DNA from 3 places in the uncultured Rummeliibacillus sp. genome. Region 1 is predicted to be linked to each of the others. Evidence: riboswitches for the same ligand, from Rfam matches in the RefSeq annotation. Region 1 holds a riboswitch; each other region holds the start of a gene.

Region 1 (4,669 bases):
GAATGTTTTGCTATATCTTCAGCGGATACACCCATATATTTAGCGATTTCACCAGCAATATAGGGTAAGAAAGCAGGTTCGTTACGTCCGTGTTTTGGCTTTGGACGAAGAGTCCTTGGTGTTAGATAAGGGGCATCCGTTTCGACCATCAAACGATCGAGGGGAATATATTTCACTGCTTCTTGTAAATCTTGTCCACGTCTTTCATCACATATCCAGCCTGTTACTCCAATATGGAATCCCATCGATACATATTTTTTGACTTCAGTTGTATTTCCAGTAAAACAATGGACTACTGCTTTATTGATAAGATCTGAATGGTTTTCCATGATTTCCACGAACCGTTCGTGTGCATCGCGAACGTGTAAAAAAAGTGGCATGTCCAACTCTCTTGCTAATTCTAATTGGGCTTCAAAACATTTCTCTTGGATTTGTTGCGATGAATACATCCGATTAAAATCTAGTCCGCATTCACCGATTGCTACCACTTCAGGATGTTGGGCTAATTGCTTTAAGCTTAGAATCGAATCTTGTGTAAATTCACTAGCTTCATGTGGGTGAATTCCTGCAGTAGAAAAGAGAATGTTGGGATATTGTTTTGCTATTGTAAGACTCTTTTCACTTCCGCTAACGCTTGAACCTGTTAGGATCATCTGTCCAACCCCGCTTTGAATTGCACGGTCTACTACTTCGTTTGAATCCTTTGCGAAACTTTTTTCTGTTAAATTTAAACCAATATCTATTAATGAATGCATTACATATGCCTCCTGCAATCTCTATATGTTCATTGTAGTGAAATACTTTGTGCATGTCACTATTCGTAGGCTGAAGGATAGATTTATCGAAAAATGAATACGACAAAAAACAGTTGGAAGATGTTTAACTCTTCCAACTGCCTTTTAATGCTTCTCTTGAGCTTTCGCAATATCTTTAGTTTGTTGAACTGTGCCATACGGATGTTGAACAGGAGCATAGATTGAATATAGTTTAATAGGTTTGTTGCCTGTGTTAATGAGGTTATGCCATTTTCCTGCAGGTATGATAAAAGCATCATCACCATGAACTTCTCTACGGAAAGTTAGTTGATCTTTACTATCGCCCATTACAATAACACCTTGCCCATCTTCGATTCTTACAAATTGGTCAATATGAGGATGGATTTCCAATCCTATATCATCACCAACCTCAATACTCATAAGTGTTAGTTGTAAATGTTTACCTGTCCAAAGGGCAGTACGATACGTATTGTTTAGTTTAGTAGCGCTTGCTATATTGATAGCGAAAGGATTCTTTCCATAATCTCTCAACAACATTGACTCATTATTATTCATAGGTGTACTTACTAGTTGAGGCGTAGAAGTTTGTGGGTAGGGCATAGCAACAGGTTGATACCCATGAGGTGATGGATACCAATTATAATAACCCTGGGTTTGTGAATAGCAATGTGTACATGGATACCAATTATAGTTATTTTGCATTTTTATCAATCCTTTTCTTAGGCTTCCATCATCAGTATATTCGTCAATTTGAAAAGTGTGACAGATGTCTGAAGGTGGTAAGTGGCAAGCGATAAAAGGAATGTAAATACAAGAGAATAAGTTTCATCGATGCTTTCGAACTTTGAAACTCCAAATAAAAAACTCACGCTTATCTTATTTGATACGCGTGAGCTTTAATGTTGAATATAAATAATAATAGTAAATGAAGATTTACTTATAATGTTATTTCTTCTTTTTCATCCACTACTTTCAATACTTCTTGTAAAGCGCTTGTCTCTTCGTCATTTAAAGGAATAATAGGTAAGCGAACGCCACCAACTGGGACTCCTTTAATATTCAATGCTGCTTTCACCGGTGATGGGTTTGGAGCGGCAAATAATCCTTTGAAAATTGGTAGAAGCTTACGATGATCTTGAGCAGCTTCTGTTGTATTGCCATTTTTGAATTTTGAAATCATTGCTTGCATTTCGTTGCCAATAATGTGTGATGCAACGGAAATGACACCTGTGGCACCAATTGATAGTGCAGGTAATGTTAAACTGTCATCACCAGAATATACTGCAAAATCTTCGGGTGTTCGGCTAATGGTTTCAGCCATTGCATCTAAGTTACCACTAGCATCTTTAATCGCAACGATATTAGGAATTTGAGCTAGGCGTACAGTTGTATCGACTGCCATATTAATCACGCTGCGGCCAGGAATATTATATAAAATGATTGGCAGTGTTGTTTCTTCAGCGATGGCTTTAAAGTGTTGATATAATCCTTCTTGAGAAGGTTTGTTATAGTAAGGAACGACTAGCATAATTGCATCGACACCAGCATTTTCAGCTTGTTTTGTCAATTCAATTGAAGCACTTGTATTATTAGATCCTGTACCCGCTACAACAGGAACTCTTCCGTCCACTATTCTCACAACAAATTTAAATAATTCTACTTTTTCCTCTGTAGATAGTGTAGGAGATTCACCTGTTGTTCCAGCCACTACAATCCCATCTGTGCCATTTGCGATTAAATGATTTATCAAGTTTTCTGCAGCAGGAAAATCGATTTCACCTTTCTGATCAAATGGTGTCACCATAGCCGTTAAAATTTGTCCAAAATTCATACTTCTCCACATCCTTCATTATTTTATATAAATAAACTAGAGGGAGAAGGGCAATTAGTAAGTTAACGCAAAAAAGCAACAACGAGGCTACGTTGTTGCAGTAGAAACAGTTTCATTTCTGTGCGTATGATAGCCCTCCATATAGATAACTACATGACAGTTCTGTATTTATTCAACAACAGAACCAGCTTCGAGAAAAATGAGGTTCTCTCCACTTCGGCAAATCCCCCTTTTCACAATCATCAACGGATCTCATTATCCTCCAATTGTGTACTAATGGTTTTTGCTCCTCTATCCTTACTTCAAAGAAAATATTGAAATAAGTGAATATTTAATTTAATGGAATGATACCACTTTTTTTACAGGATTGCAATGTCATAAATATTAGTTGTGTTATAACAGGTAATTATAAAATATATAAGACCTTACGATATACTTAGCTAGGGAGGGATATGGGGATGAGAAGAATAGTTGATGAATTAGCAACAACTATTTACGAAGTAGGTAAATGTTTGCTAAAAAGTTTTTCATATTTTATGGCAGGATTTATTTTAGTTAGTATCCTAATTTATAGTATTGTTTGGTTAATAAAATTTTTTGCATAAGGAATTTAATTTCTAAAGGAGGATGCACTATGACAAGAGATGAAAATGAAGATGAATTATGGGATGTTTATGATCAAGATCGTAGACTAACCGGAAGATTACATAGAAGAGGGGATCAAATGGATGAAGGAGACTATCATCTGGTAGTCCATGTCTGTATTTTTAATAGCGAAAATCAGTTATTGATTCAGCAAAGACAGCCTTGGAAAAAAGGGTGGCCAAATATGTGGGATTTATCAGCTGCTGGTTCTGCAGTAGCGGGAGATACTAGTCAAAATGCGGCAGAAAGGGAAGTAAAGGAAGAATTAGGACTAGTTATTAACCTATCAAATGAAAGACCACGATTTACGATAAATTTCCCTAATGGATTTGATGATTATTATATGATTACCCAAGATGTAAACATTGAAGAACTACAATTACAGGAAGAAGAAGTACAGGCTGTTAAATGGGTAGAACAGCAGGAACTAATGCAAATGGTTGAAGATGGAGAGATGGTACCTTACTATTTTTTACACCAAATTTTTGAATTAAAAGAGATTTGGGGCAGTCATAAGAGAAAGGACTTTTCAAGGGGAATCATAAAATAAGATTGGCCTTATTAATAATATCTTGCTTCTGAATTTTGCAAAGTTTTAGCTTGAATCGTTTGAATCTTTCTAATAAATGAAGCATTACTAACATTTAAAACAATTTGGAATTGCTGATATCTAGTTTTATGGTAAGATATTATTAACTGCTCCTAATTTTAATGATGAAGTAGTTTTTACATTAACTGTTCATTTTTATACTTCTAATATCTTGCTATTTTTAAAGAAAAAATAATAGTACATCTTGGGAATAGAAGTGTTAGAAAAAGAATAAAAATGATTGAACAAGGGGGTTGTGAATTTTGGAGAATAACAACAGATATGTACCATCAAAGTTTAATGCATTGTCTAAAACAGATGATGGTGGTGTCATTTTATACAATAGCTATACGGGTGCTATTGTTGATTTTACAGATAAAGAAAAAGCAGAGGTTATGGAGTCCTTAAAAAGGTCTGGTACAGATTCTTTAGATAGTGATGTGAAGAATGCTTTATTCGAAAATGGATTTATCGTTCCAGAAAACGTAGATGAAAAAAGAAGAGCTGAATATTTGCACCAATCGATGCACCGTACTGATATGTTGCACCTTATTCTGATGACAACAGAACAATGTAACTTCCGTTGTACGTATTGTTATGAAACATTTGCACGTGGAAAAATGACAGATGAAACGAAAAACGGCGTAAAAGCTCTAGTAAAGGAACGAGCAAATACATTAAATAATTTACATATTAGCTGGTTCGGTGGTGAACCGCTCCTCGAATTAGGGATTATAGAAGAATTATCAAATACGTTCATGGCTGAAGCAAAAGAATATAAAATTGATTATTCGGCTGATATCGTTACAAATGGTTTCTTTTTAACAA
Region 2 (4,669 bases), on a different contig from region 1:
AGACCAGCCTTTCCCCTTATAGGCATTGTACCCTTCAGTTAAACAATATGCACAAATTTGATTGTTTTCAATCACATATCCACGGTTATCAGCTCCACTAGTAACCTTTTGAACCGCCTTCATATCACTCAAATTTTTACTCAAAACATTCTCTCTATCTTTTGATGCAATTACAATACCCTCTTTGTTAATAACATATAATTGAGAGGATTCATCAATTTTAACATTGTCAATAATGTCATATATAAAATCCCAGTTAAAGCGAGTAGAAAATACACCCCTAACTTGACCATGTTCATCTCTTATTGGACATGAATACCCCATCGTATATCCCTGAACAACTTCAGAATAATACATATCCGTTACATATACATCATTATTGCTAATAGTTTCTCTAAACCATTCCCGATTAGCCATACTCTTGCCAACTTCACTTTGATTTTTCGCAGTGACTATAATATTACCGTCTAGGTCAACTACTAGCAGTTCAAAATACACTTCGTAAATTTCATATATATTTTTTAATAAGGCCTGTGCTTCTTCTCTAGTTTCAAGTGTTGGATTAGCTATGACATTTTTAACAGCATCAAAAGTAGCCCACGCTTGTACATCACAATTTCGTTCAAACAAATTACGATCAATTTTATCAATCGTATCATATGCAATGTCAACTGTTCGAACAGCAATTATTTCATTTGCCTTTTGTTGAATAGATTTAATAATTTCTTCACTTTCTTTACTTGCATCCATACTGGCAGCAGCAAACTTATTAATCTCTTTTGCAACTACTGAAAATCCACGTCCTGCTTCTCCAGCCCGAGCCGCTTCAATACCAGAGTTCAATGCTAGTATTTTGGATTGCATGGAAATCTTCTGTAACTTTTGCATAACATTTTGCATTTCTCGATTTTCAAATTTCAATTCATTCATCAAAGTGGAAACATTAAGGTTTTCGTTTTCAGTGTTGATCATATCTTCAACCCCCTATGTATAAAGTTCTCTACTAAATAGTATAACACCTATTTGTCTAATTTTTCTGATTTTTATGTAAGGTTTATTAACATGTTTTCTACAAATAGGCCAATATTTGATATCATATATCTATTTTAATTCCAAAGGATCATACAGAAAAAGCTGTCACCCAAAACGTGAGATGACAGCTCTATTTTTATTTTAAAGCGCGGTTTAAAAATGCCTTCGTCCGTTCGTGTTTCGGATTATTAAACACTTCATCAGGGGTATCGTCTTCAACAATTACACCTTTATCCATAAATACAATCCTATCCGAAACTTCTCTTGCAAACTCCATTTCATGCGTAACAATAATCATGGTTAATCCGGACTTTGCTAATTCCTTCATAACCTTTAAAACTTCTCCAACCATTTCAGGGTCAAGCGCTGATGTTGGTTCATCAAATAATAATGCATCAGGCTGCATGGATAAAGCTCGAGCAATCGCAACCCTTTGCTTTTGTCCACCTGACAATTGGCTAGGTCTCGCATTTAAATAACGATCCATACCAACTACCTTTAGATATTTCATAGCTACTTCCTTAGCTTCCTCTTTTGAACGTTTTAAAACCTTTGTTTGCCCAAGGATACAGTTACTTAATACGTCACAATTATTAAATAGATTAAATTGTTGAAATACCATTCCTAAATGCGTTCTAAACGTATTAAGATTATGCTTATCTGCTAGAATATTTTTACCTTTATAAAAAATCTCCCCGCCACTTGGTGTTTCAAGCAAGTTTATGCAACGCAAAAGTGTTGACTTTCCTGACCCAGATGATCCAATAACACATACTACTTCACCTTTTTTAACAGAAAAATTAACGTCTTTTAATACTTCATGTGTACCAAAGGATTTACTAAGATGCTGAATATCGATAATGGTTTCCATAGTTTTTTCTCTCCTTTGTACCTCTATTTCGTCTGTTCCGGTCTACGGATATATGTAGCGTCATCTAACATTTGATAATTTGCATTACCCGAGAGTTTACGTTCAAAGAATCGCAAAATTTGCGTAACAATAATCGTCATTACTAGGTAAATCACACATGCTACAAAGAATGACTCAAAGTATCGAAAGTTATTTCCTGCAATAGATTTTGTTTGGAAGTACAATTCGGTCACACCAATTACATTTAATACAGACGTATCTTTTATATTCATAACATATTGGTTTCCTGTTGCAGGTAAGATATTGCGCATTACTTGTGGCAACACAACATGAATCATTGTTTGCCAATGGTTCATCCCTATAGCTCGAGCCGCTTCAAACTGTCCTTGTTCAATACTCATAATCCCACCACGAACAATTTCAGCCATATAAGCGCCTGTATTAATCGATACGATAAAAATTGCTGCAAAAGTACGATTCATATCAATACCAAACAACAAATCTGATCCGTAATAAACGACCATTGCTTGCACAATCATAGGTGTGCCACGGAAGAACTCAACATAAATTGTTAAAATAGCATTGATAATTTTCAAGAGCCACTTTTTAGCTCCACCATTGCCCTTTGGAATTGTATTAATGACGCCAATAATCAAGCCGATTAATGCGCCAATAATAGTCCCGATTGTTGAAATAACCAGTGTCATCCAAGCGCCTCTTAAGAACATCGGCCAGTTATTTGTAATGATATTGATAAACCATTCTAAGCTCATTATTACTCCTCCTTAAAAGCATAACAAGAACTACCAATTGCAATAATCACAATCGGTAGCTCTTTAAGTTCAATATAACTATTTAGCTGCTGGTTGATTTTTGATCGCTTCATCCATGATTTGTTCACGGTCTGCTTCTGAAATTCCTTTAAGGATTTCATTGATCTTATCTGTTAAATCACTATCTTTTTGTAAACCAACCGCGATTGCTGTATCTTCTTCTGAAGTTTTAAATCCTTCGCCTTCAGTAAACTCTACCATTGCAAACTTGTCGTTAGCTGCTGTTGCTGAAACAGCTTCAGGTTTTTCTGAAACGTAACCGTCAATTTTACCTGATTCAAGTGCAACGCGCATTGCTGGGAAATTATCCATTGCAGTTTGTTTTTTAACGCCTTTAATTTGATCGATAACTGTATAGTGGAAAGTGTTCAACTGAGCCGTCACCTTCGCACCTTTGAAATCAGTAATTGATGTTGCACCATCATATTTGCTACCCTTTTTTACAACCATTACTAAATTAGATTTATAGTAGATATCTGAGAAATCTATTGTTTGTTTACGTTCTTTCGTTGGTGACATACCGGCGATAATGGCATCAATTTTCCCAGAAGTTAGTGCTGGTACAAGACCATCCCATTCTGTTTTCACAACAACTAATTTCTTGCCTAAACCATCTGCGATTTTTTGCGCAATTTGCACATCATAGCCGTTTGCGAATTCTGCATTTCCTTTAATAGCAACACCACCATTTGAATCGTCTGATTGTGTCCAGTTAAAAGGTGGATATCCTGCTTCCATACCTACTGTAAATGTATCTTGTTCCTCACCATTTCCTGATGATTCCGACTTTTTAGAATCGCCTGTGCCACATCCTGCTAATACAAGGATGGCCATTAATAAAACACCAGTTAATAATGTCCATGTCTTTTTCATATTTCCCTCTCCTTTAAAAACAGTTCCCTTATGTGTAGAAAAAGAGCTAAATGTCTAATCTTTGCATCTACCCGTTCAGCCAATTCTATTATTCATTGGCCATACAGGTACTTCGATACAAAAATAAAAGGAACCTGAGTTGAACTCAGGTTCCAGAATATATCTAGTCCCAAATCCTCCACTTTTATCCCAAAATGAGATAGCTCAACTCAATAAACCAGGGTAGCTTATTGAGACAGTCTTACAATTATTCATTGCAAGCCCAGCATGTAATATCGAGATCTATTACAAACTTCGGCAACATTTCCTTCTTCCCGGTTTCACCGCTCTCTCTAACTCCGCCAAGAACTAATAAATATCGCGCCTCTACCTCACCAATAAGTGAGGTCGTATTTACTTGTTGTGAACAGTCTACAATACTAGTGTTTTTCTGTCAATTCTTATTTTCTAATTATTTTTAAGATTTATAGTTTTCGGAAATCCATTGTTCATTCAAATAAATTTATTTACTATTATCCTTCTCTTAGAACATCTGAGAATTCGTAATAAACCTCACCTGTAGTTGCATCGATTCTTTCTATTCTTCTGTTTTGAGGGAAATCCATTACATAATCTAATCCATATAAAGTTACATCTTCATCTTCGTCTTCATAATTTATCGTACGTGCTAGTTTCATTTGTAAATGCTCTTTAAAAATTGTTTTAGCTACTTCTATAGACACAACAGGCTCCATATTCATCGCTAATAATTGTGATTCGTCAGGTAAAATAATCGAGCAATCACGAATTACACCTGTATAAACACCGACATTTACATGGATGGAATATTCATCCATACGAATTCCTTCATAATGGCGAATAAACGTGAATGTTGTGAATGGTTCAAAGTTAAACTCATCATCTTCATCTAAACCTTCATCTTCATCTGCTTCCATCTTTTCGAGTTCCTCAAAAAATTGACGTTCTTCTTCTGTTAAATCTTCTTCATTTAAAAATTCAATATCTTCATCTTCTTGAAGTTGATCTTCAAGTATATATTTATCATGAATATTGCCAATAA
Region 3 (4,669 bases), on a different contig from region 1:
TCAGGAATTAGCTGGTAAAGTGAACATTGTAAAAGTAGATGTTGACCAAAACCAAGAAACTGCTAGCCAATTTGGTATTATGTCAATCCCAACACTATTATTGTTCAAAGATGGCGAACAAGTTGATAAAACTGTTGGTTTCCAACCAAAAGAAGCATTAGCTGAATTCATCCAAAAACACGCGTAAGTTTTTTTGGTTATAAACGAAACCGGGTTCCTACTAGGTACCCGGTTTTTTTTAGAGGTGATTTGATGAATGATTTAATCAAACAAAAGCTATCTATCTTACCTGACCAACCAGGATGCTATTTAATGAAAGATCGACAAGGTACTATCATTTACGTGGGAAAGGCAAAAGTACTTAAAAATAGAGTACGTTCATACTTTACTGGAACGCATAATGGTAAAACACAACGACTTGTTAGTGAAATTGAAGATTTCGAATACATTGTAACTTCCTCAAATAAAGAAGCCTTTTTGCTCGAACTAAATTTGATAAAATTACATGATCCAAAATACAACATCATGTTAAAGGATGATAAAACATATCCTTATATCAAAATCACAAACGAAAAACACCCACGATTATTGACAGTTCGGAAAGTTAAAAAAGACAAAGGCAAATACTTTGGACCATATCCAAATGTCTATGCAGCAAATGAAACTAAAAAATTGCTTGATCGCTTATATCCTTTACGAAAATGCCAAACCCTTCCTAATCGTGTTTGCTTGTATTACCATATCGGTCAATGCCTAGCCCCTTGTATAAAAGATATAGAAAAAAAGGTATACGATGATATGGTTCAGGAGATTGTGAATTTCTTAAATGGTGGCCACGCAAAGGTTAAAGAAGAATTACAGAAAAAAATGTTAGCTGCTTCTGAACAGCTAGATTTTGAGCGTGCAAAAGAATATCGAGATCAAATAGCTCATATCGAGTCTGTAATGGAAAGACAAAAAATTACGACAACTGATTTTACCAATAGAGATGTATTTGGCTATGCGGTAGATAAGGGATGGATGTGTGTCCAAGTATTTTTTGTAAGACAAGGAAAACTTATTGAACGAGATGTATCTTTATTTCCTTCATATGGTGAACCGGAAGATGAGTTTCTAACTTTTGTAGGCCAATTTTATGAAAAGGCGGAACATATTAAACCGAAAGAAATTCTTATTCCCAAAGAAATTGAAGGAGATATGTTGCAACAAGTCTTAGATATCAACGTGTTACAACCACAAAGAGGAAATAAGAAGGAATTGCTTGATCTAGCATCAAAAAATGCTCAAATAGCAATTTCAGAAAAATTCCAACTAATCGAGAGACAAGAACAAAGAACAGTGGGTGCTTGTGAACAACTAGGTGATGCGATGAATATTGCTACTCCACTACGAATTGAAGCGTTTGATAACTCGCATATTTTCGGGGCTGATACTGTTTCAGCCATGGTTGTCTTTATAGATGGTAAACCTAGTAAAAAAGAATACCGTAAATTTAAAATCCAAAATGCAAATGCACATGATGATTATGGTGCAATGAGAGAAGTTATTCGTCGGCGTTATTCGAGAGTTTTAAAAGAAGGTTTACCACTTCCAGACTTACTGGTGACTGATGGAGGGAAAGGTCAGATGGAAGTGGCCAGAGAAATTTTGGAAGATGAGCTAGGGCTAGATATACCAATAGCTGGATTGGCAAAAGATGATAAGCATCAAACGTCTCAATTGCTTTATGGAAATCCGCCTGAGATTATTCCATTAAAACGAACTAGTGAAGCGTTTTATCTATTACAGCGTGTCCAAGATGAAGTGCATAGATTTGCAATTACATTCCATAGACAATTACATGAAAAAAATGCTATTACATCTATTTTAGATGAGATTCCAGGAGTAGGCCCAAAAAGGAAACAACAATTACTAAAACATTTTGGATCGATTAATAAGATTAAAAAAGCAACTTTTGATGAATTGCAAAAAGCTGGTGTACCTAAAAAACTAGCTCAGACAATAATTGACTTTTTTTCGGAAAAACGATTGCAAGGGAAGTAAATGATATGGTATCTTAGTGTCACCAATTAAAAATCACTGATTTAGTGATGATAGAGGCGCGGATTTCAATAGTACCCGACCGGAGGATGATTAGATTCTTTGAAAGTCGGTGAAAGGGGAAGCCGCCGAAGTTGCAAGTTTGCTAATTCCAACTTGCTGCTGGTTCTACATTGAAGAAATGTAGAATTGTCAGAGTCAAAAATAGATTCTGGAGGGCTATCTCACATGAATGTTCTTTTGAACGTGCATGCTAAGAGCAGCCTATTCACTTTATGTGAAGAGCTGCTCTTTTTTCATTAGAAGTCATTGTGAAAGTCGCCCACACATTCTGATGTAGGGGGAGCGTTTTGATGAGTACTTTAGTAGTGAAATTTGGCGGAACTTCCGTTGCAACAACAGAAAGAATTATGCATGTTGCTAAGCGCATTCAGCGTGAGAAAAAAAATGGATATGACATTGTCGTTGTCGTATCAGCAATGGGTAAAACAACGGATCAACTTGTGGATATGGCCCACGAAATTTCCGAATCACCTTCAAAGAGGGAAATGGATGTATTGTTGACCACTGGAGAACAAGTGACGATTTCATTGTTATCAATTGCATTACATAAGTTAGGAATCGAGGCAAAATCATTTACTGGCTGGCAAGCAGGTATTGTTACAGAACATGTACCAAGTAACGCGAGAATCGAGAACATAAAGCCAAAAGCAGTCAATGATGCGTTAAAAGCAGGGGAAGTGGCTGTCGTTGCTGGCTTCCAGGGGATAGATGACGAAGGAAATATTACTACGCTTGGACGTGGTGGTTCAGATACGACTGCAGTTGCTATTGCTTCAGCGTTAAATGCCGAACGTTGTGATATTTATACAGATGTTGATGGTGTTTATACGAGTGATCCACGATTTGTAAAAGGTGCTAGAAAGTTAAAGGAATTGTCTTATGACGAAATGCTTGAACTAGCGAACCTAGGAGCAGGTGTCTTACATCCACGATCTGTCGAAGTAGCAAAAAACCACAACATTCCTATGTCTGTTCGTTCGAGTTACGAGGATGTTGAAGGTACAATCTTGAAGGAGGAAATCGAAGTGGAAAAAGATTTAGTAGTACGTGGTGTTGCGTTTGAACCGGATATTATTCGTTTAACAGTATATTATAAAGAGGCCTATAATGGATCGTTAGCTAATATTTTTACAACATTAGCAAAAAATCATGTCAATGTTGATATCATTGTTCAAACGATTATTCAAGGAACACAACCATCTGTATCATTTTCAGTAAAAAAAGAAAATTTACAAGATACATTACAAGTTCTATCTGAACATAAAGATATCCTTGGATATGATCATATAGATTACGAAGGCGAACTAGCAAAAGTTTCAATTGTAGGATCAGGTATGGTATCAAATCCAGGTGTAGCAGCTTCCATGTTCGACCGTTTATATCGTGAAGGTATACCAGTAAAAATGGTAAGTACTTCTGAAATAAAAGTATCAGTTGTAGTACCACAAGAAGATATGTTAAAAGCTGCGAATGCACTACATGAGGAATTTGGTCTTTCATTAAAAGAAAAGGTTGCACAATAATAAAAAAGAAATGTATAGATATGTTAAAAGGACTTCACAAAAATAGTTTTAGTGGAGTCCTTTTGCATAAAAAGACTCTCTCACTAATATTCAATGAGAGAGTAATATTTTTTTGAATACCCGACGTATACTTAGATTATTATGTAATATAAGATTTTAAAGACATGCTAATCTTCTAAGTGGTATTAATCTATTATTCTTCTATTTTATCTTTTAAGTCCCATTTAATATGGAATTTGACTTGACCTTGCTTAACTTTTTTCTCTTCATAGCATTCCGTTAAAAAGCCACTACATTTTTGTTGGTTTTGAGCTAAAAAACCCGCTTCTAGACGAAAACAACGTTGGTCAAATTTAAGAATCTCTGGATCACCAGTTAAAGTACAAAATGCTTCACTTGCGGAAACCTTATCGATAGTCAAATCTCCCCAACCAGCTTCATGGAAGAAAGGGATTGCTTCTTCTAATTCATAGAGTGGAAATTTCCGGGCTAATTCTTTTCCGCTCCAATATAGAATATCTTCTTCATTTTTGCCCAAAATAGAAGATAGTACGTGATCACGGATTAATTCATATCCAAATTGTGTTATTTCATGCTTTTGTTGAGTAGACATTGAAGGTCCTTCTTTCATATTTTTTTGCCTATATTATTTCTAAAAAAGAAATATCAAATGCCAAGTAGGAAATCTCTACTTATTTAAGAATAATCTAGACAAGAACTACTTATATAAAAAGTTCATGATTCCTTGACGCTATTGTGGTATGAGAGTACAATAAACTTGTCATAATATTGTACCATTATGAAACAAGCAGTCAATAGATGTCCGGTTACAAAAACGTGGCAAAAAATTGACATCTTGTTTCCAAGTACTAAGGGGGGTAACAGTCTTGTCGAAAGATCGAGAGTTTTATTGGCGTCGTCTGCATTCTCTTCTTGGAATTATTCCAGTAGGGCTATTTTTGACGCAACACTTGTTAATCAATTTCTCAGCAACAAACGGAGAAGCATCATTTAACAAAGCAAGTGAATTTATGGGGAATCTA

What was found. Region 1 has a riboswitch for lysine ahead of dapA (4-hydroxy-tetrahydrodipicolinate synthase). Riboswitches for the same ligand answer to the same signal wherever they lie in the genome.
Region 2: another riboswitch for lysine. It lies ahead of Q0977_RS06400 (transporter substrate-binding domain-containing protein); the one in region 1 lies ahead of dapA (4-hydroxy-tetrahydrodipicolinate synthase).
Region 3: another riboswitch for lysine. It lies ahead of Q0977_RS01805 (aspartate kinase); the one in region 1 lies ahead of dapA (4-hydroxy-tetrahydrodipicolinate synthase).

The regions. Positions count from the first base shown of each region.
Region 1 is NZ_CAKQBI010000009.1:85,654-90,322, reverse strand. Features, by position in the region: gene Q0977_RS08165 (TatD family hydrolase) at 1-755, opposite strand, end outside; gene Q0977_RS08160 (cupin domain-containing protein) at 900-1,478, opposite strand; gene dapA (4-hydroxy-tetrahydrodipicolinate synthase) at 1,714-2,607, opposite strand; lysine riboswitch at 2,730-2,909, opposite strand; gene Q0977_RS08150 (hypothetical protein) at 3,066-3,212, shown strand; gene Q0977_RS08145 (NUDIX domain-containing protein) at 3,242-3,802, shown strand; gene Q0977_RS08140 (radical SAM/SPASM domain-containing protein) at 4,105-4,669, shown strand, end outside.
Region 2 is NZ_CAKQBI010000007.1:57,240-61,908, reverse strand. Features, by position in the region: gene Q0977_RS06415 (methyl-accepting chemotaxis protein) at 1-972, opposite strand, end outside; gene Q0977_RS06410 (amino acid ABC transporter ATP-binding protein) at 1,169-1,903, opposite strand; gene Q0977_RS06405 (amino acid ABC transporter permease) at 1,927-2,676, opposite strand; gene Q0977_RS06400 (transporter substrate-binding domain-containing protein) at 2,755-3,609, opposite strand; lysine riboswitch at 3,802-3,986, opposite strand; gene Q0977_RS06395 (hypothetical protein) at 4,122-4,669, opposite strand, start outside.
Region 3 is NZ_CAKQBI010000002.1:25,075-29,743, reverse strand. Features, by position in the region: gene trxA (thioredoxin) at 1-187, shown strand, start outside; gene uvrC (excinuclease ABC subunit UvrC) at 253-2,043, shown strand; lysine riboswitch at 2,087-2,270, shown strand; gene Q0977_RS01805 (aspartate kinase) at 2,394-3,626, shown strand; gene Q0977_RS01800 (DUF2507 domain-containing protein) at 3,820-4,239, opposite strand; gene Q0977_RS01795 (succinate dehydrogenase cytochrome b558 subunit) at 4,514-4,669, shown strand, end outside.